DNA from 3 places in the Paenarthrobacter sp. YAF11_1 genome. Region 2 is predicted to be linked to each of the others. Evidence: predicted binding sites of a transcription regulator. Region 2 holds the regulator's gene; each other region holds the start of a gene.
The links. The regulator HrcA, encoded in region 2, represses chaperone genes, less so after heat shock. The targets are predictions, from matches to a motif close to TTNGCACTCGNNNNNNNCGAGTGCNAA.
Positions count from the first base shown of each region.

Region 1: groES (co-chaperone GroES) is a predicted target of HrcA. The motif match lies at 8,882-8,908, and genes of this name have one in related genera.
Region 3: AB4Y77_RS05905 (Hsp20/alpha crystallin family protein) is a predicted target of HrcA. The motif match lies at 1,798-1,824, and genes of this name have one in related genera.

Region 1 covers NZ_JBFRDF010000001.1:548,433-559,346, reverse strand. Annotated here, with positions in the region: gene alr (alanine racemase) at 1-749, shown strand, start outside; gene tsaE (tRNA (adenosine(37)-N6)-threonylcarbamoyltransferase complex ATPase subunit type 1 TsaE) at 746-1,315, shown strand; gene tsaB (tRNA (adenosine(37)-N6)-threonylcarbamoyltransferase complex dimerization subunit type 1 TsaB) at 1,315-1,986, shown strand; gene rimI (ribosomal protein S18-alanine N-acetyltransferase) at 2,000-2,497, shown strand; gene tsaD (tRNA (adenosine(37)-N6)-threonylcarbamoyltransferase complex transferase subunit TsaD) at 2,494-3,654, shown strand; gene AB4Y77_RS02720 (glutamate--cysteine ligase) at 3,687-4,838, opposite strand; gene AB4Y77_RS02715 (GTP-binding protein) at 5,005-6,156, shown strand; gene ykgO (type B 50S ribosomal protein L36) at 6,195-6,317, shown strand; gene AB4Y77_RS02705 (shikimate 5-dehydrogenase) at 6,381-7,193, shown strand; gene AB4Y77_RS02700 (class I SAM-dependent methyltransferase) at 7,198-8,427, opposite strand; gene AB4Y77_RS02695 (hypothetical protein) at 8,495-8,857, shown strand; gene groES (co-chaperone GroES) at 9,051-9,347, shown strand; gene groL (chaperonin GroEL) at 9,434-10,914, shown strand, end outside.
Region 2 covers NZ_JBFRDF010000002.1:249,952-259,180, forward strand. Annotated here, with positions in the region: gene AB4Y77_RS05220 (PhoH family protein) at 1-932, opposite strand, end outside; gene AB4Y77_RS05225 (GerMN domain-containing protein) at 1,357-2,229, shown strand; gene AB4Y77_RS05230 (16S rRNA (uracil(1498)-N(3))-methyltransferase) at 2,263-3,033, opposite strand; gene dnaJ (molecular chaperone DnaJ) at 3,036-4,163, opposite strand; gene hrcA (heat-inducible transcriptional repressor HrcA) at 4,214-5,221, opposite strand; gene AB4Y77_RS05245 (DUF3097 domain-containing protein) at 5,399-6,250, shown strand; gene AB4Y77_RS05250 (DUF4870 domain-containing protein) at 6,372-6,785, shown strand; gene hemW (radical SAM family heme chaperone HemW) at 6,817-8,046, opposite strand; gene lepA (translation elongation factor 4) at 8,047-9,229, opposite strand, start outside.
Region 3 covers NZ_JBFRDF010000003.1:73,199-84,112, forward strand. Annotated here, with positions in the region: gene AB4Y77_RS05890 (FG-GAP-like repeat-containing protein) at 1-236, shown strand, start outside; gene AB4Y77_RS05895 (hypothetical protein) at 540-1,145, shown strand; gene AB4Y77_RS05900 (MerR family transcriptional regulator) at 1,254-1,685, opposite strand; gene AB4Y77_RS05905 (Hsp20/alpha crystallin family protein) at 1,829-2,251, shown strand; gene AB4Y77_RS05910 (J domain-containing protein) at 2,474-2,884, shown strand; gene AB4Y77_RS05915 (hypothetical protein) at 2,881-3,258, shown strand; gene AB4Y77_RS05920 (VOC family protein) at 3,416-4,453, shown strand; gene AB4Y77_RS05925 (nucleoside deaminase) at 4,502-5,017, opposite strand; gene AB4Y77_RS05930 (amidohydrolase family protein) at 5,045-6,412, opposite strand; gene AB4Y77_RS05935 (nucleobase:cation symporter-2 family protein) at 6,409-7,815, opposite strand; gene AB4Y77_RS05940 (LysR family transcriptional regulator) at 7,993-8,889, shown strand; gene AB4Y77_RS05945 (cell division protein PerM) at 9,734-10,914, shown strand, end outside.

The DNA of each region.
Region 1 (10,914 bases), on a different contig from region 2:
AGTACCAGGATCAAGGCCTGTTGCGCGTGGTGGGTATCTTCTCGCACCTCGCTGTCGCGGACGAGCCGCACCGCCCGGAAACGGATGAGCAGTTGGCCGTCTTCCGGGAGGCAATCGCCATGGCCGAGGACGCCGGAGTGGACATGGAAGTCCGGCATATCGCCAACACCCCCGCCACGCTTTCCCGCCCGGACTCACACTTCGATCTCGTGCGCGTGGGCCTCGGCATCTACGGACTCTCGCCCTTCGAAGGTGCTACATCCGCTGAGCTTGGCCTTCACCCGGCCATGACAGTCCGCACGCTCCTGTCCAATTGCAAGAAGGTCCCTGCCGGCCAGGGCGTCTCCTACGGGCTCAACTACCGGACGAGCGGGGAAAGCACGCTGGGCCTGGTGCCGCTGGGCTACGCCGACGGTGTGCCGCGGATTGCCACTGGCGGCCCGGTCCGCGTCAACGGCATCAACTACCCCGTAGTGGGCAGGATCGCGATGGACCAGATGGTCATCGACCTCGGAACGCTGACGACCGACGAGGCAGCCGCATTCAAGGGCGCAGAAGCCGTCATGCTCGGCGACGGTGCCGACGGCGGTCCCACGGCTGACGATTGGGCCGCGGCCGCGGGGACCAACAACTATGAAATCGTTACCCGCATCAGCCCGCGGGTGCCACGCACTTACATCAACGAGGTGCCTGCGCAGGCAGAGGCCCACAAGGCTGCCGGCCACGCGACAGAGACGGCAGCACTGTGACTGGACCCCAATGGGAGCGCACCCTGACGGTCAAGACGGCGGAGCAGACGCACGCGCTCGCAGCAACTTTGGGAGGGGTGCTTGAGGCCGGGGATCTCCTGGTCCTGACGGGTGAACTGGGTGCTGGAAAGACGACGTTCACCCAAGGGCTGGGCGAAGGCCTTGGCGTCCGCGCCGGCATCATTTCCCCGACGTTTGTGTTGGTCAGAATCCACCCCAATCTGACCGATGGCCCCAGGCCCGGCGGCCCCGACCTGGTTCATGTGGATGCCTACCGGCTGGAGTCGGCTGCGGAGATCGACGACATCGACCTGGAGAACACCATGGACACCGCGGTCACCGTGGTGGAGTGGGGCCGGGACCGGGTGGAGCACCTCTCGGACAGCCGCCTGGAGGTTGACCTGCACAGATCCGTAGGTGGGGAGCGCCCGGCAACCGGTGACGTCATGGACTTCGATACCGATGACGACGACGAACCCCGCACCCTTGTTTTCCGTGGATACGGTCCCCGCTGGACCGAAGCTCCGCGACTTCTCGAAACCACGTCACCAGAGGAAGACAACTGATGCTGATCCTGGCCATAGACACTTCCGCGGTGGCCAGTGCCGCACTGATTTCCGATGACGCCATGGAAAGCGTGGTGGATTCCTTCGCTACTGAGGACACCCGCAGCCATGCCGAAGTCCTGGCTCCCGGCATCGAAAAGCTCCTGGCCGGCGCGGGCGTTACGGGCGCCGATATCGATGCAATCGTCACCGGAGTGGGACCGGGCCCGTTCACGGGCCTGCGCTCCGGCATTGCGACCGCCCGAACCTTGGCTTTCGTCTGGAACAAGCCCCTGTATGGTCTGATGAGCTTGGACGCGATCGCCCTTGAGGTGGCCGAGTCCACATCCGCTGCTCCTGAGTTCCTGGTGGCCACCGACGCCAGGCGCAAGGAGGTTTACTGGGCGCGTTACACCCTGGCGGACGGCCAACTGCCGGAGCTTGTCGACGGTCCGCATGTGGGCTTCGCTGCCGGGCTTCCTGACTTGCCGGTGTTCGGCGCCGGTGCAGGTTTGTACGCCGAGGTCCTGAAGGCCAACGAGGACTTTGCCCAGACCCAGCCTGACGCAGCATCGCTGGGCCAGTTTGCCTTGGCCAAGCTCACCGCCGGGCAGGCGCTGCTGGACTCCACTCCGCTGTATCTGCGGGAATCCGATGCCCAGGTTCCCGGGCCACGGAAGCGTGCGCTGTGAAGGGACGCGAACTGTGAAATTGTCACCCAAGCTTGAGCTCGCGGGGGTTTCCCTGCGCGACATGACCGAATCCGATATTCCGGCAGTGGAGACCCTGGAGCGCCGATTGTTCCCCGTGGACGCCTGGCCGTTGCAAATGTTCTTCGATGAATTGGCGCAGCCCGAAACCCGTCGTTACCTGGTGGCTGAGGTCGCCGGGGAGATCGTGGCTTATGCAGGGTTGATGTGCATCGAGCCGATCGCAGACGTCCAGACGATCGCCGTCGTGCCTGAGTTTGAAGGCAAGGGCATCGGCTCCGCTGTCTTGACCGAACTCATCGACGAAGCACGGCGGCGCCGGGCGGCGGACGTCCTGCTGGAGGTCCGGGCAGACAACCCCCGTGCCCAGCAACTGTACGTGCGGTTCGGCTTCGAGCAGATCCACGTCCGACCCCGCTACTACCGTGACGGCACGGATGCCCTGATCATGCGGCTTGAACTGAATAAACCCCACGAAGGAGACACAGCGTGAGCGGCGCTCATCCGGAACAGCCCAAGCAACCATTGGTCCTCGGCATCGAGTCCTCGTGCGACGAGACCGGCGTAGGGATCGTGCGGGGCACCACGCTGCTCACCAACACGGTGTCCTCGTCCATGGAAGAGCACGTACGTTTTGGGGGCGTTATCCCGGAGATCGCTTCGCGTGCGCACCTGGACGCGTTTGTCCCCACCTTGCAGGAGTCCCTGCATGAGGCTGGTGTCACGTTGGAGGACATTGATGCCATTGCCGTCACGTCGGGACCCGGCCTCGCCGGCGCGCTGATGGTGGGGGTCTGTGCCGCGAAAGCGTTGGCTGTCGCCACTGGCAAGCCGCTGTACGCCATTAACCACTTGGTGGCGCACGTTGGCGTCGGGCTTCTGGACAGGCGGCCCGCCTCCAATGGAAAGCCTGCCTATGGCAAGCACGACGCCGGGGCTGCCGCCGGCCTGGGTGCCGGAAAGTTACCCGGGAACCTCGGTGCGCTGCTGGTATCGGGTGGGCACACGGAAATCCTGCGGATCCGGAGCATCACCGATGACGTTGAGCTGCTGGGCTCAACCATCGACGACGCCGCGGGTGAAGCCTATGACAAAGTAGCCCGCATCCTTGGCCTCGGCTACCCGGGTGGACCTGCCATCGACAAACTGGCACGCCAGGGCAATCCCAAATCCATCCGTTTCCCGCGCGGCCTCTCGCAGCCCAAATACATGGGTACGGCGGAGGAGAAGGGCCCGCACCGCTATGACTGGTCTTTCAGCGGCCTGAAGACAGCTGTGGCCCGGTGCGTTGAACAGTTCGAGGCCCGTGGCGAGGAAGTCCCCGTGGCAGACATCGCCGCGGCGTTCCAGGAAGCCGTGGTGGACGTGATCAGTTCCAAGGCGGTCCTGGCCTGCAAGGAGCACGGGATCACTGACGTGCTGCTGGGTGGGGGTGTTGCAGCGAACTCGCGCCTGCGGGAACTGACCGGGCAACGCTGTGCGTCGGCCGGGATCACACTTCACGTTCCGCCGCTGGACCTCTGCACGGACAACGGTGCCATGGTGGCGGCCCTTGGCGCCCAACTGATCATGGCCGGCATTGGCCCGAGCGGAATTGGGTTCGCTCCGGATTCCTCCATGCCGGTGACTACGGTCTCAGTGCCTGCCTAGGTTCGCGCCCAGGCAGGCACAGTCCCCAACTCCTAGGCGTCCGGCCCTTTGCGCATTTGCTGCACGAGGTCCATGACCACGGCCTGCAGGTCCCCGTTGTGCTCGGCGGCAACACGCCGTTGGCGCTGGTAGCTGGCTCCACGTTCGATGATTTTCAGGACGTCTGCCAGTTCCTCGGAGCAACCCAGCTTTTCCGCCACAGGTTCAAGCCGCGCAACGGTTTCCGCGAGGTGTTCGGTGACCAGCTGTTCGTTGCCCTCGGCGTCGAGGATGATGATGGCTTCCATGCCGTACCGCGCGGCACGCCATTTATTCTCCTGCACATGCCATGGCGGCATGGTGGGGATGCTGCCGCCGGCGTCCAGGATGGAGGAGAACTCGTCCACCAGGCACTGGGTCAGCGCAGCAATGGCGCCAACTTCTTCAAGCGTGGCCAGGCCATCGCAGATGCGCATTTCGATGGTGCCCAGGTTTGAGACGGGGCGGATGTCCCAGCGGATCTCGGATGTCGAGTCGATGACTCCGGTGGTGAACATGTCCTGGACGTAGGACTCGTACGCCTCCCAGGTTTCGAACTGGAAGGGCAATCCGGCGGTAGGGAGTTGCTGGAACATGAGGGCACGCTGGGAGGCGTACCCGGTTTCTTCCCCGGCCCAGTAAGGGCTGGAGGCGGACAGTGCCTGGAAGTGCGGGAAGTAGTTGACCAGGCCGTCGAGGACGGGGAGCACTTTGTCCCGGCGGTCGATGCCCACGTGGACGTGGACGCCGTAGATGACCATTTGGCGTCCCCACCACTGGGTCCGCTCAATCAGCTTGGCGTAGCGCTCCTTGTCCGTGACTGGCTGGAGCAGGGGAGGGCTGAAGGGGTGGCTGCCTGCGCAGAACACTTCAACACCCATGGGATCGGTGACTTCGCGGACCGCGGCGAGGGAACGGCCAAGGTCCTCTTTGGCGTCCTTGACGGTCTCGCAGATGCCGGTGACGAGTTCAACGGTGTTGAGGAGCAGTTCGCGTTTGATATGGGGGTGTTCGTCGTCTTCATTGAGGTCCGGGTGGTTGGCAGCGACGCCTTTCAGGACATCGTTCGCTACTGATACCAGTTCCCCGGTACGTGCATTGACGAGCGCCAACTCCCATTCCACACCCAGTGTCGATTGCCTGGATGGCGCAAAATCAATCTGCACGTAGTCCCCTCATTGTGTCGTGTCAGCCGGGCACGGTTCCCCGCTGCGGGGCCGCCAGCGGTCGGATCAAGTCTAATGCAGCGGGAACGCCGGTGATATCGGCAGGAACTGGAGGCGAAGCCTGCCATCATTTGCTAATGAGAACTGTTCGCATTAGACTCTAGCCATGCACCTCACAGTAGTCAGTTCCCTGGACAGCCAATGCCGCGAGGCAGCCACCGCAAGGCTCGGCCGAACCCACGAGAACTCCGTGGTGGTCCTCCACGATCTCCTGGACGGTTCCCTGGTCCTCCGACGCGTTTACCGGGGCGGCCAGCTGTTCGAGCGCGAAACCACGGTCCTGGAGCATGGTTGCCTCAGCTGCACCGTCCGCCTTGACGTAGTCCCCACGGCGGAACGCCTCGCAGCCTGCGGCTTCGACCACGTGGTCCTGGGCCTCCCACCGGGAGTCGCGGCAGGAATGGCCGTCGCAGAACTTCGCCGTGGACTCAGCCAGCCGGCCGTCATGGACAATGCAGTGCTGGCCATGGACCCGGCGGATTTGGACGACCACATTTGGGACCGGCACACCCTGTTCGAATCCGGGTTCACCTCCATGCCCCAGGATGAGCGCACCAGTGGCGAATTCCTGATCGGTGAGTTCGGCCAAGTGGACACCGTGATGGTTTCCCCGGGTCTGGGAGCGGTATTGACCGGGGATCCGCGTGAAGGATCGGAGGCTTGGCTGGTTGGCCTGGAACTGCTGGGCCAGTTGGCGCCCCATGCCAACGCCGTCGGGTCGGCCGGGGAATTCCGGCCAGGTTGCTTCGACGATGCTGAAGCAGCGGCACGTAACCGGCCCGGCGTCGTGCGTGTGCCCCTGAGCGAAACGCCAGGTCCCTTCCGGACCGTGCTCCACAAGGCTGGCCGTCCCCTTCATCCCGGACGCTTCCGGGATGCGCTGCCACAGCTGGCCATCGGTACGCACTGGCTGCGCGGCCGGCTGTGGATCGCCTCCGCGCCAACACGGCGGATCGCCGTCCAAGGCATAGGACCCAGGGTCTGGCTCGAAAGTACCGGGAACTGGCTCGCCGACTCAGCAGGATCCGCCCCTGGCGAGGGGGCCACCGGAAAGGCCGGCTCCGACGTCGACGCGTTCCTGGACTGGCATCCACACCACGGCGACCGCGGCACCGTCCTTGCCATCACCGGACGTTCCGAGGACATCGACCCCACGGAAATCCGCGAGCTCCTGGACGGCTGCCAACTGACGGAGGCCGAAATGACACTGGACTCCGGCGTCTGGGACGACCCCCTGGAACTCAGCGACGCCCTCTAATCCGAAACGCCAGCACCCACATCAAAGGAGAAAACACCATGAAGGTCAGGAATTCCCTGCGTGCCCTCAAGAAGATCCCCGGTGCGCAGATCGTGCGCAGGCGGGGACGCACCTTCGTCATCAACAAGAACAACCCGCGGATGAAGGCTCGCCAGGGCTAACCCACGGACGTCTCAGAAGTGCGGTGAATACACGGCTCTACCAAGAGGGCGTTTAATGGGGGAATGCCAATCCTGAACAAAGACATGTCCCTGTGCATTTCGCTTGCGGCCCGGCCCAGCAATATCGGGACCAGGTTCCACAATTATCTTTACGATCTGCTCGGCCTGAACTTTGTTTACAAGGCATTCGCCCCCGCTGACATCACCCTCGCGGTAGCGGGCATCCGCGGCCTCCCCATCCGGGGTGCCGCGGTGTCCATGCCTTACAAAGAAGCGGTCATCCCGCTGGTTGATGTGATGGACCCGTCGGCACAGGCCATTGATTCGGTGAACACCATCGTCAACAACGACGGCGTCCTGACCGCCTACAACACGGACTACATCGCCATTGCCCGGCTCCTGAAGGACCATCAGGTTCCCAGCAGCCACACTGTACTTCTCAGGGGTGCCGGCGGGATGGCCAAGGCCGTAGCCGCAGCACTCCGGGACGCAGGGTTCGCCGCCGTCACTATCGTGGCCCGCAATGAGACCACAGGACGGGCGCTTGCGGATCTCTACGGATTCGGCTGGCAGGACGATGTCAACGGCTCAACAGCGGACCTGATCATCAACGTCACCCCGCTGGGGATGGCTGGTGCGGACGAAATGGCCCAATCCTTCGATGACGAGACAATCTCTGCTGCGCAGGTGGTGTTCGACGTCGTTGCGCTGCCTTCGGAGACGCCGCTCATCACCGCTGCCAGGAACTCCGGCAAGAAGGTCATCACTGGGGCCGAGGTCATCGCCATCCAGGCCGAAGAACAATTCGTGCTGTATACGGGCGTGCGCCCCAGTGCCGGGCAGGTCCGCGAAGCCTCGGAGTTCTCCCGCCGCTGAGGTGCTAGGCCGTGACCGGCTCCACCACAACAGCCACTCTTTCCTCGCCGATCCTGGTGAGGACCAGGGTGGCTGTTTTTGCATCCTTCCCCTTTGAGGGTTTGGCGGGAAGCAATTGCTTGCGCAGCTCTTCGGGAGTCACTGCCGTGCCGCGCTTCTTGATGTCCAGCACGGTGATCCCCTTGCTTTTCACCCAGGCTTTGAGGGCCTTGACGTTGTAGGGCATCACCTCAAGGACCTTGTAGGCACGGGCAAAAGGAGTGTCGTGCAGTTCCGGCGCGCAGATGTACGCGATGTGCTCGTCCACCAGATGCCCGCCCAGCCTTTCGGCGATGTCGGCCACCAGGCCTGCGCGGATGACCGCGCCGTCCGGTTCGTACAAGAAACCTTCAACAGGCCCGACGGCGGCTGCCGGACCGGCGTCGAAGTCCTCGCCGCTGGTGATTTCAGCGGCGCCCTGGCTGCCAATGACCAGGGCCGCCCGGCGCACGCCGGGGCGGGCCACGGCGTTGAACCACAGGGTCACTTCGGTGACGTCCCCGCCCACCGAGACCCATTGGGCCTCACAGCCGGAGGGAACGGAGTCATGGGGGATGCCGGGCCCCATTTTGACGCCGACGGCGCGCCCGGTAGCTGCCAGCTTCTCCACGAAGGACAAAGGAGGAGAGAAGGCCTCAGGGTCCCAAATCCGCTTGGTCCCCGACGTGGACGTCGTCCGGCGTGCAGGATCCAGCCACACGCCGTCGATCCCGTCCAGATCCACGGATGTGGCATCGGAGTGCACCACGGTGGCGTGCGGGAACGGGATGAGGTTGATGGTGGCGCAGGCAGCCGTGGTTTCATCCATCTCAACGGCGGTCACTGAGATGTCCATGGACGCCATCGCCATGGAATCGGCGCCGAGGCCACATCCGAGGTCGGCCACATGGGAAATGCCTGCCTTGGCGAAGCGTTCTGCGTGCCGGGCTGCAACGTTCAACCGTGTGGCCTGCTCCAAGCCTGCCTGGGTGAACAGCATCTGCCGGGCGAACTCGCCGAACTTCGCCTCGGCGCGGGTGCGCAGCCGTGATTGCGTCAGGACTGCTGCCACCAATTCGGCGGAGTGGCCGGCTTTGCGGAGATCAGCGTTGGTGCTGAAAGCGTCGGCCTCGCGGTAGGGCCCCAAGGAGGCCAGGAGTTCCCATCCTTCAGTGGTCAGCAAGGGTGCGATCTGTTCCTGCGGTGCGTGAGGCATGGAATCAAGCCTAACGGCGCGGCACTTGACAACGTGACGGGCGAATCAGCCCGATAGGGTTGTTTTCATGGAAGACACCGCAGCCCCGCAACCCTCCACCATGCTGAAGTTCGCGCGACCCGCCCTCATAGCGGGGGCCGTGATCGCTGTGGTCTGCGTCGGCTTGCTGATCATCATCTTCGCGTTGGATTCCTTCAACGCGGCCACCTATTCCGTCGCAGGCAAGAGCGTCAACGATGCCACCGACGAAGCGCGGGACATCCGCGAGCTCTACAGCGGCGCCCGCACCGGTGGGATTATCACCCTGGTGATTTCCGGCGTCGTTGCTGTTGCGGCCGCCGTACTCCTGTACCGGAACCGCGGCAATGCCCCGCTGGACGAGGATGACGACGGCCAGGACTACGACCTCGATGACCTTACGGGCCGGTGACCGGCGTTCACCCATGACGAAATGCTGGCACTCACCTTGACCGAGTGCTAACGATTTACATAGAGTCTAGTTAGCACTCTCCCCTGGAGGGTGCTAATAAATGCCAAGCGTCTTCCGGCACCGCGACGGCGGATGTACGCTCCGGCACCCTAGTTCTTAGTCCATGAATCAGCTCATGAAAAGGAGAGTCCGAGTGTCGGTCTCGATTAAGCCTCTTGAGGATCGTATTGTTGTTCGCCCGCTCGAAGCAGAGCAGACCACGGCTTCCGGCCTGGTCATTCCGGACTCCGCACAGGAAAAGCCGCAGGAAGGCGAAGTTGTTGCAATCGGCCCCGGCCGCTTCGATGACAACGGCAACCGCGTACCGGTTGACGTAGCTGTTGGCGACGTCGTCATCTACTCCAAGTACGGTGGAACCGAAGTCAAGACCGGCGGCAACGAGTACCTCGTTCTGTCCGCCCGCGACGTCCTTGCGATCGTCGTAAAGTAACTTCCCGGAGCCCCGCACCGCCGTCGCGTTGGAAATCATTTCCGACCGTCAGCGGTGCGGGTTTTCTGTCTTGAAAGGACACAACCATGGCAAAGCAGCTTGCTTTTAACGATGCTGCCCGCCGGTCTCTTGAGGCCGGTATCGACAAGCTCGCCAACACTGTCAAGGTGACGCTTGGCCCGCGCGGCCGCAACGTCGTGCTGGACAAGAAGTGGGGCGCTCCCACGATCACCAACGATGGCGTCACCATCGCGCGTGAAGTTGAGCTTGACGACCCCTACGAGAACCTTGGCGCACAGCTGGCCAAGGAAGTAGCCACCAAGACCAACGACGTCGCAGGCGACGGAACCACCACGGCCACCGTGCTTGCACAGGCCCTGGTCAAGGAAGGCCTGCGCAACGTTGCCGCCGGCGCCGCTCCGGGCGAGATCAAGCGCGGCATCGAGGTTTCCGTTGAAGCCGTCGCAGCCCGCCTCCTGGAGAACGCCCGCGAAGTTGAAGGCACCCAGGTTGCCAGCGTCGCAGCCATCTCCGCGCAGAGCGACGAAGTCGGCGAGCTCCTCGCCGAAGCGTTCGGCAAGGTTGGCAAGGACGGTGTCATCACCATTGAAGAGTCCTCCACCACGCAGACCGAACTGGTCCTTACCGAAGGCATGCAGTTCGACAAGGGCTACCTGTCCCCGTACTTCGTCACCGACGCAGAGCGCCAGGAAGCCGTCCTCGAGGACGCCCTCATCCTGATCAACCAGGGCAAGATCTCCTCGCTGCAGGACTTCCTGCCGCTGTTGGAGAAGGCCCTGCAGGCCAACAAGCCGCTCTTCATCATTGCTGAAGACATCGAAGGCGAAGCCCTCTCGACGCTGATCGTCAACCGCATCCGCGGCACCCTCAACGTTGTTGCCGTCAAGGCTCCGGGCTTCGGCGACCGCCGCAAGGCCATGCTCCAGGACATCGCCACGCTCACGGGCGCCCAGGTTGTTTCCCCGGACCTTGGCCTGAGCCTGGACACCGTTGGCCTCGAGGTACTCGGTACCGCGCGCCGCATCACGGTGACCAAGGACAACACCACCATCGTTGACGGCGCCGGCACGGCTGAGGACGTGGCTGACCGCGTTGCACAGCTGCGTGCTGAGCTCACCCGGACGGACTCCGACTGGGACAAGGAAAAGCTGCAGGAACGCCTGGCCAAGCTGGCCGGCGGCATCGGCGTGATCAAGGTTGGCGCAGCCACCGAGGTTGAGCTGAAGGAAAAGAAGCACCGCATCGAGGACGCTGTTTCCTCCACGCGTGCAGCCCTCGAAGAAGGAATCGTTTCCGGTGGCGGTTCGGCTCTTATCCACGCTCTCAAGGCACTGGACGAGTCCCCGGCCGTCAAGGCGCTGGAAGGTGACGCAGCAGCTGCTGTGGGCATCGTCCGCCGCGCCCTGGTTCAGCCGCTGCGCTGGATCGCACAGAACGCCGGCTTCGACGGTTTCGTTGTCGTTGCCAAGGTGTCCGAGCTGGAAGCCAACCACGGCTTCAACGCCAAGTCCGGCGAGTACGAGGACCTGATCGCCGCTGGCGTGAT
Region 2 (9,229 bases):
CCGGTCAGGATTTCCCGGACAATCCGAAGGCCCGACGTCGCGCCCAGCGGAAGGTCGATCTGGGTGACGTCGCCGGTGACCACCATTTTTGAACCAAAGCCGAGGCGGGTCAGGAACATCTTCATCTGTTCGGGTGTGGTGTTCTGCGCTTCATCAAGAATGATGAAGGCGTCATTGAGCGTGCGTCCGCGCATGTATGCCAAAGGCGCCACCTCAATGGTGCCCGCAGCCATCAGCCGTGGGATGGATTCCGGATCCATCATGTCGTGGAGGGCGTCATAGAGCGGTCGAAGGTACGGATCGATCTTGTCGCTCAATGTACCGGGCAGGAACCCCAGCCGCTCCCCTGCCTCCACAGCAGGCCGCGTCAGAATAATCCTGCTGACTTCCTTCATCTGCAGTGCCTGCACGGCCTTGGCCATGGCCAGGTAGGTCTTGCCCGTGCCAGCTGGACCGATACCGAAAATCACCGTGTTTGCGTCGATGGCATCCACGTAGTTCTTCTGGTTAAGTGTCTTCGGACGGATGGTCTTGCCACGGCTGGACAGGATGTTGTGGGTCAGCACATCAGCAGGATTCTGCACCGACTGGGCCCTGAGCAGGGAGACCAGCTGCTGGAGGACGTCCGGCGTCACCACAGTCCCCTTTGCCACCAACCCGCGGACTTCCTCGAGGAGGCGCATGACGCGGGGGATGACGGTGGATGGCCCGGTCATGGAGAGCTCGTTGCCGCGGACATGGAAGTTGACGTCCTGGAACTGTTCCTCGATGTACCTCAAGGCTTCGTCATGGCTGCCCAACGAGTGAACCATCTGGTCGGAGTTGTCGAAGGTGACGACTTCCGTGCGCGTGCCCGGTAAAGTGTGCGGGAACTCGTTGGGCGGCTGGTTGCCGTTTCCGGTCCTGAGCCGCCCGTTCAAAGATTCACTCATAGTGCTGGCCCTCAGGCCTTTTCTCCTCCGGTTGGTCGATAATAACGCCATCGATTCGACATTAGCTGCGGGCTTACACTGCCCGCGTTCATGCCGGAATGTCTTCAATCCTACGCCAGCCCGGCCTTTGATGGACCTCTCCCGGCAGCCTCATTGGGCACCCGGGGCCGGTACGGACATTTTGTCTCAACTCGGCATCAAGCCGGTATCAATCATGTTTCAGTTGGCGGCCTCCCCCGGAAACCCGGCCGACCGCCGTCGACGATGTGCCAAGCTGGCATAGCGGGTGGAAACTGAACCCCGCACGCCAGCCAACAAATGGCTGCCAAACCATGCAGGGCAGGACAGGAAAACCATCAAGAAAACAGCCAGCAACGTTCATGGCGCGAACAAGCGGACCAAGTCCGCTGTTGCCGTGCCGGCTATGCTCGCTGTCCTCCTCCTGACCGGTTGCATCGCCAACGGCGGTGGCACCCAGGCCACCTCCACTCCGCCGCCGCTGACCGTCCAGGAAGCCCCGGCCAGCAACGCCCCGCTCGAAACCACCCAGGCCTCCACCAAGATCCCGGTCTACTGGATTGGACGGAGCAAGGAAGAGGTCTACCTCTACCGCGAGTTCAGGGATATCTCCGGCGACGGAAATCCTGTGACCACAGCGCTGAGGATCATGATGGCGGAAAAGCCGTTGGATCATGACTTCTTCACACCCTGGCAGGAACCCGCCAGCCTGGCCACCTCCATTTCGGGCAAAAACGTCATCACAGTCGATATTTCCCGCGATGCTTTCAACTCGAACCTGGACGCCGGCATGGCGCAGCGGGCAGTGCAGCAACTCGTCTACACGGCGACCGCCGCAGCCTCGTCCTCAGGGCTCATCAATTCAGGCCAGCAGATCCAAGTAGTCATCCTGGTCGATGGCCACAAGGACTATATGGCGTTCGGGCAAGTGCAGCTGGGGGAACCAATGACGCGCGACGCTTCCCTGGTTGCCCCGCTCTGGATCATCGATCCGCAGGAAGACACCACCCTGCCCACCGGACTGGTCAAGTTCAACGGTCGAAGCACTGACAGCTCCAAGCCCATCGCCTGGCAGGTCCTGCAGGACAACGGCAAGGGCGAAAAGGCCAGCCTTCTCACGGGCCAAACGCAAGCCACCGGCGAACCCGGGCAGTATGGCCTGTTCACCTTTGGTGCCACGTTGAAAGCCGGCCAGTACGAGGTACGCGTCTCCCAAGTAGACAACGCGGGCAACGCCATCGCGACCAGCACCGACACCCGCCTGTTCAGGGTCGGGTAGCTGCCCGGGGCCGGATGCGGCCCAAGGCCGCTCCTACCAGCGTCCCAGGATGTCGCTGGCAAGAACGACGGCGGCCGGTCCTGCCGTCGAGGACCTCAAGACATGGTGCCCCAAGAGTGCCGTCACGGCGCCGGCATCACTAAGCCGCGTTACTTCGCGGGGTGAGATCCCGCCTTCGGGGCCCACAATCAGCAGCACCTCGCGGGGAGCGCTGGCGTTGGTTGCCGCTGCCGCCAACTCCTCAAGGACGGTCCGCAAGGGATTCTTCGCGTCTTCATGCAGGATGATGGCAAGGTCAGCTTGGGCAACAGCGTTCGCCAAGGACCCAGTGTCCACCATGGACCTCACCTCAGGAATCCACGCCCGCCGGGCCTGCTTGGCGGCAGCGGTGACCACGGACTCCCACTTGGCGTGGGCCTTTGCGGCGCGATCGCCCTTCCATCGAACAATGGAACGCTCCGACTGCCACGGAAGCACAGCATCAATTCCGAGTTCCGTGGCTGTCTCGATGGCAAGTTCGTCACGGTCGCCCTTGGCCAGGGCCTGGACCAGCACCAAGCGGACGTCCGGCAGGTCTTCAAAGACAACGTCGGAGGCAGTGACAATCAGGCCCGCGGGCCCGGCCTCGGCGACCGTGCCGGTCAACCGCGCGCCGGCCCCATCGGCTATGTCGACTGGCTCTCCCACCACAAGTCGCTTGACCGTAACCGCGTGCCGCGCTTCCGGACCTTCCAGCACGAAGGTACCGCCGGCGCCGACATCGCCAAGGCTGCCGGCCGAGGTGAAGAAAACGGGGTTGCTCACCGCTACAGGTTACCGAGCTTGTCCCGAAGCTTGGCGAACATCCCGCCGCTGGCCACGAGCTTTCCTTCGGTGAACTGCTCCCCGCGAAGCTTGGCGAGCTGCTGCAACAATTCTTCCTGCGCCGGATCCAGCTTGCTCGGCGTTTCAACGTGGAGGTGTACCTTGAGGTCGCCGCGGCCGTAACCACGCAGGTGCGTGACACCCAGGCCCCGGAGGGTGATGATCTCGCCTGACTGGGTTCCGGCCTTCACGTCAATGTCCTGTGCGCCGTCGAAGGTATCCAGCTGCAACTCCGTACCCAGCGCCGCGGCCGTCATGGGCACGCTGAGGGTGGCGTGGAGGTCGTCGCCTTCGCGCATGAACATGGAATCGTTGTTGACACGGATCTCCACGTAGAGGTCGCCGGACGGGCCGCCTGCGGGCCCTGCTTCACCCTGGCCGGACAACTGGATGCGAGTACCGGTGGCAACACCGGCAGGAACCTTGATGGTCAGCGAACGACGGCTGCGGATGCGGCCTTGGCCGTTGCACTCATTGCAGGGGTCCTTGATGACCGTGCCGAAGCCCTCACAGGAACCGCAAGGGGCGGCAGTCATAACTTGGCCGAGGATGGAGCGGACAGCCCGCTGGACCTGGCCACTGCCACCACAGATGTCACAACGTTCCGGATGGGTGCCCGGGCGGCAGCAGCTGCCGTCACAGGTGGGGCAGGTCACGGCCGTGTCCACTTCAAGCTTCTTGTTGACACCGAAAACGGCGTCCTTAAGGTCGATGCGGACGCTGATGAGTGCGTCCTGGCCGCGTCGCACACGGGAGGCCGGCCCACCGTGACCGCCGCCACCACCAAAGAACGTATCGAAAATGTCCTGGAACGCGAAGCCCTGGCCGGAATATCCGCCACCAAACCCGTTGTCCGTTCCATTCTCGTTGCCGGTGGCATCGTAGACGCGGCGCTTCTGGGGATCGGACAGGACCTCATAAGCATGGGTCACGGCCTTGAACTGTTCCGCGACATCTTCACCTGGGTTTACGTCCGGGTGGAGTTTCCGCGCCAACTTGCGGTACGCCTTTTTGATCTCTTCCCCGGTGGCTTCCGGCGAGACTCCCAAAACGTCATAGTGGCTGCTCAAAGTCGGTATCTCTTCCTTGTTGTACTGCGGATGTTTCTTCGGGACGGCCTTCAGCCGCCAAGAATGCGTGAAAGGTAACGGGCCACGGCCCGGACTGCGGCCATGGTCGTTGGATAATCCATGCGGGTTGGCCCCAGAATCCCCACCTTGGCGCCGGAGCCGTACCCGGTGGCGACAACGGAAGCTTCTGCCAATCCGTCGTAGGGATTTTCCCGGCCGATACTCACGGTGACGCCACGGGGGTCATCCCCCATGTCTGATAACAACCGGAGCATGACAACTTGTTCCTCAAGAGCTTCCAGCACCGGGCCAATGCTCAAGGGGAAGTCCACGTTGGACCTGGCGAGGTTGGCCGTACCGGCCATGAGGATGCGTTCTTCGCGGCTGTTGTCACTCAGGGCCTGCAGCCCGTTGGCCAATGTGTGGGCCAGTCCCCGAAGCTCCGGCGGGCACAGGGCAATCACCGACGGAAGCACCTGCGGCAACAGGGCCAGTTGTGTCCCTGCGATGCTGCCCAGGAAGCGGGATCTCAGTCGCATCAAAGCGTCGTCGCCCACGTCCGAACCAGCATCGATGACCTTCTGGCCGACGCTGCCGGTATCGGCAATCAGCACCACCAAAACCTGTTGTGGCGCCAACAGGACGAACTCAACGTGCCGTACCAGAGCGCGGTTCGAGTGTGGATACTGCACGACGGCGACCTGGTTGGTCAGTTGCGACAGGAGCCTTACGGTGCGCTCCAGGATGTCGTCGACATCATCAGGGCCTTCAAGCAACGAATGGATGGCCCGCCGCTCGGCGGCCGAAAGGGGCTTGACCTGGGAGATGCGATCGACGAACAGGCGATAGCCCTTGTCGGTGGGAATACGACCGGCACTGGTGTGCGGCGCTGCAATGAGGCCTTCTTCTTCCAAAACGGCCATGTCGTTACGGATGGTGGCGCTTGAAACACCGAGATGGTGCCGTTCAACAAGGGCCTTCGATCCAACAGGCTCCCGAGAATGCACGTAATCTTCAACGATGGCACGCAGCACTTCCAACTTGCGCGGCTCACTCATTGCTCCACCTCCTGACGACTGCCGTGGTCTCTGGGACCGGGTCCACTTAGCACTCAACATGCCCAAGTGCTAACCAGTCTAGTATGAGCCACCCCGTTGCTAGCATTGAACTTTCCCGTCCCAACCCAGCGCAAATCAGCACTGCACTATACAACCCAGCACAAAGGTAGGAACTCCTTGGCTTTCGACACGTGGGGTCCGCAGGATCTGTCAGCTCCGGCCAAACGGCAACTGCCGGAGGTTGCCGTCCAACGCGGGATGGTCCTCGAAGACGTCCAGTCAGGCTGGGTGGGCGAAGTCACCCGGGTCGAGAAAACCGGCGGCATGCACATTGTGTCCCTTGAGGACAGACGGGGGAAGACGAAGTCGTTCCAACTCGGATTTGGCTTCCTGCTCGAGGGGCAGCCCATCCGGTTGATGCCCCCGGCCCCACGGCAACCGACGCCGGCCGTTCAGGCGGGGCGCACGGCATCAGGTTCGGTGAAGGTTCAAGGTCAACGCGCCCAGGTGGCCAAAGCCAGCCGCATTTGGGTGGAAGGAAAACACGACGCCGAACTCGTCGAGAAAGTCTGGGGCGACGATCTCCGCGTCGAGGGCATTGTGGTGGAGCCCCTGCACGGAGTCGATGACCTCAAGTCGGTAATATCCGCCTTCAACCCCGGTCCCGGCCGGCGCCTCGGCATCCTGGTGGACCACCTCGTGGCCGGCTCCAAAGAGTCCCGCATCGCAGCTGATGCCATGACTGTGCCTGGAGCCGCGGGAAATGTCCTGATCGTCGGACACCCCTATATCGATGTCTGGCAGGCCATCAGGCCCAAAGTCCTGGGAATTGAGGCTTGGCCGTCCGTGCCCCGCGGCACCGACTGGAAGACCGGGATTCTTACCGCCTTCGGGTGGCCCCACGAGACCGCGGAGGACATAGGACTGGGCTGGCAACGGCTTCTCGGAGCGGTTCGCAGCTACGCCGACCTCGAAGCTTCGCTGCTGGGCCGCGTGGAGGAAGTCATCGATTTCCTCACAGTTCCCTGACCATTGCCCTCAAAGCAGCAGCAACTGACGTGTCATCGTGGCGCTTGTCCCGGGAAGCCTGCCGGGGCCGGTATTCTGGGACAGCAACACCGCACCATCTTTACAGCAAAGGGAACACACCGTGGCAGAGAACGCTCCTGAAGAACCGGGCAGCGCCGCAGGCCAGCCCCAGTACCATGGCGCGCCTGCAAATGCGCTGCCACTGACCGCCAGCGAGGACAGGCAGTGGGCTACCTTGGCACACTTTGGCGGCATTCTGGGATGCCTGCCATCGCTCCTGATCTACTTGATCTTCCGTGACCGCGGACCTTTCACGGCACAGGAATCCAAGGAAGCACTGAACTTTACGCTGCCTCCCACCATCGCTGCGGTTCTGGCCAACATCCTGGTTCTGCTGCCGGTAGTAGGCAACGTCTTTGCCGTGATCGCCACTGGCATCTGGGTAGCCCTGACATGCTTCTCTGTCTCGGCCGGAATCCGCGTCAACCACGGCCAGCCGCACCGCTACAAGCTCAACCTGCGCTGGATCAAGTAACCCTCCCCCCGCTTTTCAAGCGGACGTGTGGTTAGTCGGGGAGAATCCTCCGGACTACGGCGTCAGCCAGCAGCCGGCCCTTCAGCGTAAGGATCAGCCGGCCTTTGAACGCCTGCGCAGGATCAACCAGTTGGTCGGCGATCAGCCCTGCCATTGCATGGCGGCCAAACGCGTCCAAAGCATCCACTTCAAGGCCTGTACCGAGCCGTGCTTCCAGCATGATGCGCTCGACTTCCCGGGTTTCGGCGTCCAGGGTTTCCCGGCCCGCCGCCGGTGAGCTTCCTGCGCCCAACCGTCCTGCGTACGCTGTGGGGTGCTTGACGTTCCACCACCGGACACCTCCTACGTGGGAGTGCGCACCGGGGCCGACGCCCCACCAGTCATCGCCCCGCCAGTAGGCCAGATTGTGCCGGCACGCTTGATCGGATGTCCGGGACCAGTTGCTGACCTCGTACCAGTTCAAACCAGCTTCGGAGATCAACGAATCGGCCAATTCGTATTTGGCCGCGTGATCGTCGTCGTCAATTCCGGGCACTTCACCGCGGCGGATCTGGGCCGCCAGCTTGGTGCCATCTTCCACGATCAATGCGTAGGCGCTGATGTGATCGGGCTCGTAGGACAGTGCTGTCTCAAGGGATAACCGCCAGTCCGCCATGGACTCCCCCGGCGTACCGTAAATGAGGTCCAGGCTCACCGCGAGTCCGGCCTCACGGGCCCACTGGACCACAAGCGGCACTCGACTGGGGGTGTGGGTGCGGTCCAAGACCTTCAGAACGTGCGGGACGGCCGATTGCATGCCGAAGGAAACCCTGGTGAATCCGGCGTCAGCCAGCACTTTCAGGGACTCGGGGGTGACGGAATCGGGATTGGCTTCGGTGGTGACCTCGGCGCCGGGCTCAAGTCCCCAGTGGTCCACGGCGGCCCGCAGGATTCGTGCCAGGTCTTCCGCGGGGAGGAGCGTGGGCGTACCGCCTCCAAAGAAGACTGTACTCATGCGCCGTCGGGGCAGCCCGGAGGCATCCAATGCCAGCGCCGCAAAGTCGAGCTCGGACACCGCGGTTGTGGCGTAGGCATCCTGGGAGGCCCCGCCGCCAAGCTCGGTCGCCGTGTAGGTATTGAAGTCACAGTAGCCGCAGCGAACGGCACAAAACGGGATATGGACGTAGAGCCCGAAGTTACGGTGCTCCACGCCGTCCAGCACCTGCGGGGGAAGTACTCCGTCCGCAGGTGCCGGATCGCCCAAAGGTAGGACGCTGGGCATTTACTTCTTGGCCTTGTCCTTGGACTCGTCGGTGGTCAGGGCTGCGATGAATGCTTCCTGGGGAACCTCCACGCGACCCACCATCTTCATGCGCTTCTTGCCTTCCTTCTGCTTTTCCAGCAGTTTGCGCTTACGGGTGATGTCACCGCCGTAGCACTTGGCAAGAACGTCCTTGCGGATGGCCCGGATGCTCTCACGGGCAATGATGCGCGATCCGATGGCTGCCTGGATGGGCACCTCGAACTGCTGCCTCGGGATGAGCTCACGGAGCTTGCCGGTCATCATCACGCCGTAGGCGTAGGCCTTGTCGCGGTGGGTGATGGCACTGAAGGCATCCACTTGTTCACCCTGCAGCAGGATGTCCACCTTGACGAGGTCTGCAACCTGCTCGCCGTCTGCTTTCCAATCCAGCGAAGCGTAGCCACGGGTTTTGGACTTCAGGAGGTCGAAGAAGTCGAACACAATTTCCGCCAAAGGGATCCAGTAACGGAGCTCCACGCGGTCCTCGGAGAGGTAGTCCATGCCGCGCATTTGGCCACGGCGGCTCTGGCACAGTTCCATGATGGATCCAACAAACTCGTTGGGAGCCAGGATGGTGGCGGAAACCATGGGCTCGCGGACCTCGGAGATCTTGCCCGTGGGGTACTCGCTGGGGTTCGTGACGTGGATGACCTTCTTGTCCTCCAGTGTCACCTCGTATTCGACGTTAGGAGCCGTCGAGATCAGGTCCAGGTTGTACTCACGTTCGAGGCGCTCACGGGTAATTTCCAGGTGCAGCAAACCGAGGAACCCGACGCGGAATCCGAAGCCCAGTGCTGCGGACGTCTCGGGCTCGTAAACCAGAGCGGCATCGTTAAGCATCAGCTTTTCGAGGGCGTCGCGGAGGACAGGGTAGTCCGTTCCGTCCAGCGGGTAGAGACCGGAGAAGACCATCGGCTTGGCGTCGGCGTAGCCGCTGAGCGACTCCGAGGCAGGCTTGGCCAGGTTGGTGACAGTATCGCCAACCTTCGACTGACGAACGTCCTTCACGCCGGTGATCAGGTACCCCACCTCGCCGACGCCCAAGCCCTTGGAAGGAGTGGGCTCCGGAGAGCTGACACCAATCTCCAGGAGCTCGTGCGTTGCACGGGTGGACATCATCTGGATGCGTTCGCGGGGGTGGAGCATGCCGTCCACCACGCGG
Region 3 (10,914 bases), on a different contig from region 2:
GGCTCTACCCGCCCACTGGAATCAGCGGATGGCTGCCCCGACAAGCCACCGGCCAAGGGTGGAACGGCATGAACTCCCTGGTGGGCCCGGGCGATTTCGACGGCGACGGGCGAGCCGACATCCTCGCGCGGAACGCGGCCGGCGAGCTGTGGCTGTATTCCGGTGCCGGTGGTTCGGCGTGGCCTTCTGCTTCCCGCGTTGGCACGGGGTGGGGCGGGATGACGGCGATTCTTTAGGGGTGCATAACAATCGGCGGTCAGCGTTGTCATCATAACTAGGCGGCCCGTCATCCTTCTACATCTCTTAGTGACCTGCTGCACCTATCCAGACGATATGACGCATTGTCACCTCTAGGTGTTAATACACGTAGGCGGCAATCTTTTGGCGCATTGTCGCCCCTATATACCGGGCACCGTACCAACGATCGGATTTCGTCACATTCACGCGGCCTGTCATTTGCCAGTCGTCTCCCATGAGAATATCGAGACATCATTCGCATCATGCACCATATGGGGTTTATAAAAATGAATACAAGATCTATGTCAGTCCTGGTTGTGACCGCTGCATTGGGACTGAGCCTTTCTGCTTGCGCTGGAGCAAGCACAAGCCCTGCCGCCAGCGTTTCAGTCGAACCTTTGGTTCCAACTACGCCGAGTGCCACGGCCGCTGCAGATAAGTCGCCTCGGGGCAACTTCATCAAAGAAGTCGGTAAGTCGGCCGGAATTACTAACAAAGACACAGAGCGCATTGTCAACTTCACCGTCAATTCGATTACGCCGGATGCTCCCTGCACCGGCCCATACCCGCAACCAGTGGTGAACGGTCACGTTGTAGTCCTAGACGTCTCGATTGAGACTTTCCCTGCTTTAGCTGACCCCAGCGGGGGTTACTCCGAGTTCGACATGAACGCCGGAATGTTCAAATTCGTCGGCACAAACGGGACGACCTTCAACGGGGACCTCAACACGCAAGGGGCTTACATGTGCTTGGCCGACGAAGAGAGCATTAGCCAGAACGGCCGGGGTATTGGCCCCGCAGAGAAGGTGACCGGAAAAATTGCGCTGGACGTGCCTGAGTCTCACGGAACACTGATCTTTAAGAGTCACCTCACGTCCGGTAGCACCGGTTGGGAATGGACCTTCTAGCACGAGGTTGCAACAAAAGAATCCCAAGTTGACTCGCACTAGAACGTGGCCGCACTTCGGGGGACGGCCACGTTCTAGTGCGCGAATGGCCACTGTGCAGGCGCCTTATTAGAGTTCCCCACCCCGGGCCCGCTTCAGATCCTTCCGCAGCCCCTTGTTGTCAGCCCGCAACTCCCGGTTGTGGTCAACCAGCCCGCGGTTGTCCTCCGTCAGCCCCCGGTTCTCCACCTCCAACTCGAGCACCAGCTTCACCCCGGCCAGGTTCAGCCCCTCATGCAGGAGCACCCCGATCCTGCGAAGGGTCGTGAGGTCGTCCTCGCTGTAGCGCCGGGTACCGCCGTCGGTCCTTTCCGGGGTGACCAGCCCTTTGCGCTCGTACTGCCTGATGTTCTGCTGCCCCGTGCCAACGAGTTCCGCCGCCACCGAGATTGCATAGACTCCGCGAGCGTCCCGGCCACTGTCGGAGGTGCCGTCCGCCGGGGAAGCAGCCAGTCCGCCGTCGTACTCTTCAGCAGCAATCGCGCTATCCGAAGCTGCCATCAAAGCCCTCCAAAAATCTTCCGAAAAAATACTTGCATCCACTCTCTCACTGGTGTTATAAAAAATCTATACCAGCCACCACAGATCGGAAGGACTGGTACGAACAACAGAATCAGCATCTAGATCAAAGGAGTGAGAACCACATGCTGATGCGCACTGACCCGTTCCGCGAATTCGACAGGCTCGCCCAACAGGTTTTTGGCACAACAGCACGCCCGGCCGGAATGCCGATGGATGCATGGCAGGAGGACGGACAATTCGTTGTAGCCTTCGACTTGCCAGGGGTCGATCCAGAGACTGTGGATCTGGATGTTGAACGGAACGTCCTCACGGTCAAGGCCGAGCGCAAGTCGCCCGCGGGCGAGAACACCGAGATGATCGCCGCCGAACGCCCTCAAGGCGTCTTCAGCCGGCAACTCATCCTGGGCGACACCCTCGATACCGATGGCATCCAGGCCCACTACGACGCCGGTGTCCTGACTCTCCGGATCCCCGTCGCCGAGAAGGCCAAGCCACGCCGCATCGAAATCACCTCCAACGGGCAGAGGCAGGAAATTAACGCCTGATCCCGTCCGTCCGCTGGAAGGCTCACCCGGGGGTGGCTGACCAGCGGACGCCGGACCGGGAACGACGGAGCGGCCGCAGCGGATAGTTGGGCGCAGGCTTCGCGCCACGTCACAGCGTTTATTAGCGCACATAAAAGCGGCCCCCGACGTCGTCTCCCGAGTGATGGCCCCCGGTTCAGCCGGGGGCCATCTCCAAATCCGCAGCAGAAACCGGAACCAGCAGTGAGCACCCAACCTGACCACTACGCCACTCTCCACGTCTCGCCGGACGCGACGACCCGCGAGATCACGCGCGCCTACCGCACGCTGCTTCGGACCCACCACCCGGACACACGCCAAAAGGTCGACGACGGCGACACCACCTCCGTGGCCGACCTCCAGGAACTGCACGCCATCATGCAGGCGTACGTCGTTTTGTCGGACCCAGCGAAGCGGGCGGCTTACGATCGTGCGCGCTCGGGCATACCCGTCCGGGTGCCCGGAACGCCGGTGAAGGTAAGGGTTCACCGGAGCGAACGTGCCCCTTCGGCTGCGTCTGCCGAGGGGGACCGGGTGCAGCCGCCGTTGTCGTTTAGTCCAACCCGTTGGGAACCTTCGTCGCGAATCCCCAGAACACCAAGGAGCCATTCATGAGTGCCTGGCGTCCCTACGACGGCCACATCATTCCCGCGTTCTACGAACGGTTGGAGAAACGCTGGGGGAGGGGAACAGCCCCATTCCTGGACCCCGAGGTCCACGAACAGCCGATGCCCCGAGCCCAGTGGATCAACCCGGACACCGGCGCTGCGGTTGCCGTGGTGCCCATCTGGACCGACGACCCCGAGCATCGCTCCTTCGGCGTGTTTTACCTGCCGCCAGCTGGGGACATCTGGATGCTCCGGCCCGGCCCCACCACGTTTATGGAACCCAGTACCGGGGCCAGAGGGGAGCAGGTGACGCTCAGGAACGACGCCTTCAAGAAGGCTGTCAACCACGCGAAGGAGTTCATCTACGGACCCCAGATCTAGCGGGCGCGCACTTGAGGGGTTGGCTTTCGGCAGTAAGAACGCCTCAAAGTGCCGGACGTCGCCCCTCGGCGCGGATGGAGTCACAATTGCGGACGGTTCCTGACCTCAATGAGTCGTAGCCTGAAAGTACTGAACTCCCGACGAAGAGGACACAGTCATGACCGCGACAAGCCCGAGCATCAGCACAGTCCCTACCGGCTATTCCAGCGTCAGTCCTTGGCTCATCACCCGCGACACAAACGCATTGTTCGAGTTCCTCACAGCGGCGTTCGGCGCGGAGGAGATCGACCGCGTTGTCGGCGAGGACGGGACAATCGGGCATGCGGAGACCCGGATCGGCGATTCAGTAGTCCTCGCTTTCGACAGCCGACCGCACTGGCCCGTCACGCCGTCGTACCTTCGCCTTTACACGCACGACGCCGATGCCGCCTTCCACGCCGCCCTCGCCGCGGGTGCCACCGCGGTTTCGGTCCTCGACAACAGCGCCTGGGGTGACCGTGGCGCCCGGATCCAGGACCCGCTGGGGAACGTCTGGTGGATCATGTCGCACATGGAGGACGTCTCTGACGACGAAGCAGCCCGCCGCTGGGATGCCCCGGAATACGATGCAGGAATGGAATACGCGGTCGAATCCCTCCGACGGCATATGACCGGTCAGCCGGATGCGCCGGTCCCGGATGAGGTCAAGGCGATGACTGCGGTGACACGCTCCGAAGGAGTCCTTGCCATCCCGGCAGGATATCGATCCGTTGAGCCCTGGATCATCTCGCGCAGCACCCCGGAACTCCTCGATTTCATCACGGCCGCGTTCGGCGCCAAGGAGGCGTTCCGTGTCCCGATGGAGGATGGGTCGATCGGGCACGCTGAAGCGAAGATCGGTGACTCGAACATCCTCGCCTTCGACTCCCGCCCCGATTGGCCTCCGACTCCGGCTTTCCTCCGCGTTTACGTCGACGACGGCGACGCCTCCTTCGCCGCCTCACTCGCCGCCGGTGCCACAGCGGTTACGAACATGACGGAGATGTTCTGGGGAGAAAAAGTGGGCCGCGTTCGGGATCCGTTTGGGAATCTATGGTGGATCCACTGCCGGGTCGCCGAGCTCAACGAAGAGGAGGCTTACGCGCGGATGGGCGATCCGAAGTTCGTGGAGGCCATGGAATATGTGTCGGGTGTGGACTTCTTCGCGAGGGGTTAGCTCTCGGCAGTATGAGAGCTCCAAAGTGCCGAGAGCTAACCCTAGGGGTTATTGCCAGAAGTCCCTGTGAGGTTCAGCAGCTTCGTCCTCAAGGAGAGGGCCCACTACGGAGATGTGGCGCTGACCGCGGCTGAAGACTTCGCGACAGGGAAGGGAGAGCGTGGGGTTTTCGGGGTTGTCGCCTGTAATGCCCAGCAGTGATTCCTCGCTGAGGCCGTAGACCACCCGCCCGATTCCTGTCCAATAGACGGCTCCGGCGCACATTGCACACGGTTCCGCGCTCGAGTAGAGCGTTGATCGCGCCAGTTGGTCGGGGCTGAGCTTCCGAAATGCTTCCGCCGCAGCCCGGAGTTCGGCGTGCTGGGTCGGGTCGCCTTCCGGCGGCATGGAGTTGTTTCCCTTGGAGCTGACCACCGTGCCACGTTCGTCCACCACCACGGCGCCGAATGGATGCCGGCCCTCAGCCTTGACTTGCTGGGAAAGGGCTATGGCCTGGCGCAGGAAGTCCAGGTCCCGTTCGGAGCTGACCGGGCCGGACGTGCCGGTGTATTCAGTGCTTATCACTTCTAAACCTTTTTCTCTTGGTGTGGATTAGACGAAGAGGCCGTGGGGCTCGCCGACGCGGTCGAGATACTCACGACGCCGCGCGAACAGTCCCGGCACGGTCGCCGCAGCTCGGTCAATAATTTCGCTGAGGTCAGCGTTGCACAAGCGGCCATCACGAACCACCACTTCGCCGGCCACCACGGTGGTGGTGACGTCGCTGCCGCGGACCGCATGGACGAGGTTGTGATGGACGTTGGCATACGGGCCCTCGGTAATGAAGGGCGTCGTTCGGGGAGTTCCAGTGCGCACCGCAATGAAGTCTGCTTGTTTGCCGGGTTCAAGGGAGCCGATGTGCTCGGCCTGCCCGATCGCCCGAGCACCCCCAGTCGTGGCCATTTCGAGAACAGTCCAGGAGTCCATGGCGGCAGCATCCATGGCACGCAGTTTGCCCAGGAGTGATGCCACCTTCATTTCCTCGAACATGTCCAGATTGTTGTTCTCCTTCTCACCGTCCGTGCCGATACCCACATTGACGCCGGCCGCGAGCATCTCTGCCACCGGCGCCATCCCGCTGGCGAGCTTCATGTTGCTGACGGGGTTGTGGGAGACACCCACACCTCTGTCCGCGATCAGACTGACTTCCTCGTTGTCGAGCCACACAGCGTGGGCGATCATGGTCCGCGGAACGTCGAAGAATCCAAGTTTCTCCAAGGCCATCATGGGGCGCAAGCCAAACTCGCGGTCCCACTGCTGCAGTTCCACCTGCGACTCGGAGCAGTGCATGTAAATGCCGGTGTCATACTCGCGGGCAAGATCCATGGCACGCGATCGGCCCGCCGTGTCAGCGTAGAACAGGTGCTCAAGACCCACCCACGGCGTGATTCGTCCACCGGCGGCGCCCGTCCATTCGCGCAGCATGCGCTCGTTGTCATCCAACGTGTCGAAGTAATCGTGGTCGGGATGCGCGCCCACGTAGTTGACACTGACCAGACGGTTGCCGAGGGCGGATGCGGCGCGAGCGCTGCCATCCATGTATCGCCACATGTCGATGACGGTGGTGGTCCCGGAGAGGAGGCCCTCGGCATAACAGAGCCAGGCAGCGGCCTCAGCCTCATCAGGCCGGAGTACACGATGCATCGGGTCGATGTGAAGCCGCAGCCATTCCCAGACCGGAAGGTGCTCAGCAGTGCCGCGGAGGACGCCGGAATGGTGGTGGGAATTTACGAGGCCGGGCATCAGCACGTGCCCGGTCAGGTTCACGACATTCGCCTCCGGATTGGCAGCGACAAGATCGAGGCCGGCTCCCACCTTGATAATTCTTTGGCCCTGAACAGCGATGGCACCCGAAGGAACGACTTCGCGGGCCGAATTCATGGTCAGAACGAGGTCCGCCAGGTAGATGGTGGTCTTCATGATTTCTCCGATTTCTTGTCAGTGAGTTCATTGTTGTGGTCCATCGCCAAGTGCTCGGTGCCCCGGGCAGACACGGACGGGTTCGGCGGCGTCCCGATTTTGACGTGATTGAAAAGGATGTTGAGAGCGATCGCCAGAATCGCGGCCGAGCTGATGCCAGAGCCGAAGATGATGGCAAACCAGCCTGGGAACTGGTCGTAAAACCCGGGAGACACGATGGGGATCATGCCAAAGCCGATCGAAGCGGACATCACGATGAAGTTCATCGAATTCGAATAGTCCACCTTTGAGAGCGTGCGGATGCCAGCGGCCACGATGGTGCCGAAGAGAACCACAGCGGCACCGCCGATGACCGGCGTCGGGACTGCTGCCACCACCCGACCGAGGATGGGCAGCAGACCGAGGACCACTAGAAGGCCGCCGCTGGCGGCGACTGCGTACCGGGATTTAATGCCCGTGATGGCCACGAGTCCAACATTCTGCGCAAATGCAGTCTGCGTAAATGAACCAAAGATCGGCGAGATGATGGAGGAGGCCATATCCGCTCGCAGGCCATCAGCAATGCGCTTGCGATCGATCTTGGTATCGACGATCTGTCCTACGGCGAGGATGTCTGCTGTGGTTTCGGTCAGGGTAACCAAAACGACGATGAGCATGGCGATGATGCCTGCGACTTCGAAAACGGGTGCACCGAAGGCGAAGGGCATGGGAAAGGCGAAAATCGGTCCATCGCCAACCCCGGAGAAGTCGGTTTTACCCAGGATCAACGCGACGATGGTGCCGAGGACCATCGCCAGCAGTATGGACAGGCGCGAGACGATTCCGGCTCCTGCTTTAGACAGCAGCAGCACAATCAGGAGCGTGAACCCAGCCAGGCCGATGTTGTCTACAGAGCCGTAATCGGTGCTTACTGCGTTGCCGCCCATGGCCCAGTTCGCCGCGACCGGCATGAGGGTGAGGCCAATGGTGGTAATGACCGTGCCCGTCACCACTGGCGGAAAGAAGCGGACAACCTGGGCGAAGAACGGTGCCACCACCAGGCCGATCGCGGAGGCCGCTATGACGGCACCGAATATCTCTGGAAGCCCTCCACCTCCATTGATGATGACGATCATGGTGGCCACTCCGGCAAATGAAACACCTTGAACGAGCGGCAGCTGTGAACCGAAGAAGGGGATGCCCAGCGATTGAATGAGGGTGGCGATGCCGCCCATGAGCAGGGATGCCGTGATCAGAGAGCCGCTTTCGGCCGGTGAAAGCCCGGCGGCGCCTGCGATGACCAAAGGTGTGGCGATGAGGCTGCCGTACATAGTGAGCATGTGTTGCAGACCGTAGAGCAGTGTTCGTCCGAAGCTGAGCTTTTCGTCCTCCGGACGGCGGTGGGGGATTGTCTTTGACGACATGGAAACTCCATCAGTGGGGAGTGCATTGCAGCTGAAGTGCGTGACTGTTTGGGGAATGGTCGCAGCTTGTAGCCCGAGGTCACCGGGTGTGGTCTGCGTCATAATGGGGAGCGTAGTTGCGATATTCCCGATGCGCCAAGCTGGTTATCATCGGTTTTTCCGATAGAAGAGGTGGACGTGAATATCTCCCTGGACCGCTTGGAAGCGTTTGTCACCGTCTGCGAGGCTGGGACTTTTTCTGCGGCGGCCCGCCGGCTCGGCAGGTCGCAGTCAGCCCTGTCGGGGGCAATCGCCCAACTGGAGATCGAGATTGGAGTGGAACTCTTTGACCGATCGACCCGGATCCCCACCGTCACGGAAGCTGGGCAGCGCCTGGCGCTGGATGCCCGAACAGTGATTGAACGTGCCAAGGCGTTTGAACTGCAAGCGGACGCTTTCGCCGCGGGAACGGCCCTCACGATGACCATCAGCGTCAACGTTCCCTTGCGAATGATTTCGCAGCCGCTGCAGGAGTTCGGGGCCCAGTTCCCCCACGTCAATCTGGTGGTGCAGAACCCGGCCGATCAACGTCCGATCAGCGACTACGTACTGGCCGGGTCCACAGCCATGGGTGTGTGCTTCACGCTCCCCAACTACCCCAGGTCCCTTGCCTTTCGGCGTTTGGGCAACCTGATCTTGGTGCATGTGGCACACCGGGAGCACCCCTTGGCGCGACGCGATCTGGTGAGCTTCGAGGATCTGCGGGAGCATCGGCGCTTGGTCTACGCCGATCAGGCCAATGTCCATCCAACGGGTGAGTACCTGCGAAACGCGCAGATGTGGCAGATCTTTGACTACGGCCCGCTGGTAGAACTCACCCGGGCCGGTCTTGGGTGGGCGACCGTTCCAAGGCAGTTCATCGTTCAAGAGCTGGCCAGCGGGGAATTGGTGGAACTCCGCCTAGAGGCATACCAGCACACGGACTGGCTGGTAGGTGTGGACCTGCTCTACTCCCTTGAGCACAAGCCAACCGAACCGGAGCTGTGGCTGCGTAACCGCTTGGCATCGCACATCGTGTCGGAGCGGCCGGCCTAGGTCTGCGCAACACCCGAGCTGCTGCCGCCTTGGTGACGTGCCCGCCGTCGTACTTTCTTCGCGAGGGGTTAGCTCTCGGGACTAAGCGAGCTCCAAAGTGCCGAGACGTCGCCCCTCGGCGGGGGTGGGCATGCACGGAACCCGGCCGCCCGCCGTCGTACTTATCTTTCCGAGGGGTTAGCTTTCGGGAACAAGCGAGCCCCAAAGTGCCGAGATGTCGCCCCTCGGCGGTGGTGGTGGGGTGGGCATGCGCGGAACCGGGCCGCCCGCCGTCGTACTTTTCTTCGCGAGGGGTTAGCTGTCGGGACTAAGCGAGCCCCAAAGTGCCGAGATGTCGCTCCTCGGCGGGAGAGGGAGGCGCTAAGCAGGCCCAAAGTGCCGAGATGTCGCCCCTCGGCGGTGGTGGTGGGGTGGGCATGCGCGGAACCCGGCCGCCCGCCGTCGTACTTTTCTTGGCGAGGGTTAGCTGTCGGGACTAAGCGAGCCCCAAAGTGCCGAGATGTCGCCCCTCGGCGCAAGGTGGGACGCACAGGGTGGGCGGCAAAAGAAGGCTGGTGCAGCCTATGGAGAGAATCCGATGGCGGCTGCACCAGCTGCTAGTACGACTTTCTGTTATGAGTTGTGACACCTATCCATTGGCCGCTCCTAGTTCCCGGCTTCGATTGTTTCCGGGCCTTTCAAAGTCTGTGCAGGTGAGGCGGAGCTGAGGTGGTCGCTGAGGGCTCCGTGCCCCGGGAGAACACCTCCCATTTTACGGCGGCTTCGTGGAAAAAGCGCTGGAATTCGCGGTATTTCAGGGGCGCCTGCAGGGTGGGAGCGGCCTGCCGTGGCACGATAGATCACGATGAAACTGCGCGCTGATCAGACCGGAAACCGTGGCCTCCCGATGCCCCTTTGGCTGCAGGGTGGTTTGGAAGCGGCGCAGGCAGCGTTCATTTCGGCCATCATTGTGGTGTTGCCGCTGGTGGGGGTGTGGGCCACTGATGGTTTCCAGGACCGGAATATCGACTCTTTGGCCCGGCTGGGTGGACAGGCTTGGCTGCTGATCCACGGTGTGCCGTTGGAGCTGGCGCACGTCAATATCGGTACTGCAGCCCAGCCCGGCTCGGGTCTGCTGTCCCTCATTCCGCTGGGTCTGACGCTCATTCCGTTCCTGCTTGCGTGGCGCGCGGGTCGTCGGCTTGCCCGGGCCTCCTACACCGACCAGCTGTGGCAGGCGTTCCTCGGCGCCTTCGTTGTGTACGCAGCGTTCGGGGCCGCCACCGGCTTCGTGTGCCGCACCCCTGAAGTGGTCATCAACCTTTGGTTCGCCATGACCATCCCGCTGGTTTCGTTCGGCCTGGGCATGATCGTGGGCGCCAGACGAGAGGCCGGCTCGTGGAGCCGGCTGATCGGCGTCGACGCCGTTGCCTGGCTCGCGAAGACCAGCCAGCATTCGCGCTGGGCGGGCTCGTACGTGGGCTCAGCGCTGAAGGCCGGTTTCGTCGCGGCCATGGCTTCGGTCTCGTTGGCCGCGGTGCTGCTGGCCGTCACCATCGTGTGGCACTGGACGGACATCATCGCCGTTTACGAAGGCATCCAAGCCGGCGCCCTCGGCGGAGCGGTGCTCACCATCGCACAGCTGGGCTTCCTGCCGAACCTCGTCATTTTCGCGCTTTCATGGTCCACCGGCGCGGGTTTCTCGCTCGGCGTCGGATCGACCGCGGGTCCGCTGGGCACGGCGGTCGGACCGCTCCCGGCCGTCCCGGTCCTCGGCGCCCTCCCCGCAGGACAGCTCGACGCCGGCGCGATGGCACTCGCGCTGCCCGTCGTGGCCGGCATCCTGGCGGGTTGGTGGTTCCTCCGCGAGGGCGAGAACCACTTTGACGAGTGGCTCTCCATCAAGATCAAAGCCCGATGGTTCACAGCCGCCGTCTCAACCCTGTTCCTGGGTGCATTCATTGGCGCAGTTGCGGGACTCCTTGGCGGTGCCTTGGCGTGGATCGCCCGCGGTTCGGCCGGTATTGGGCGGCTCACGGAAATCGG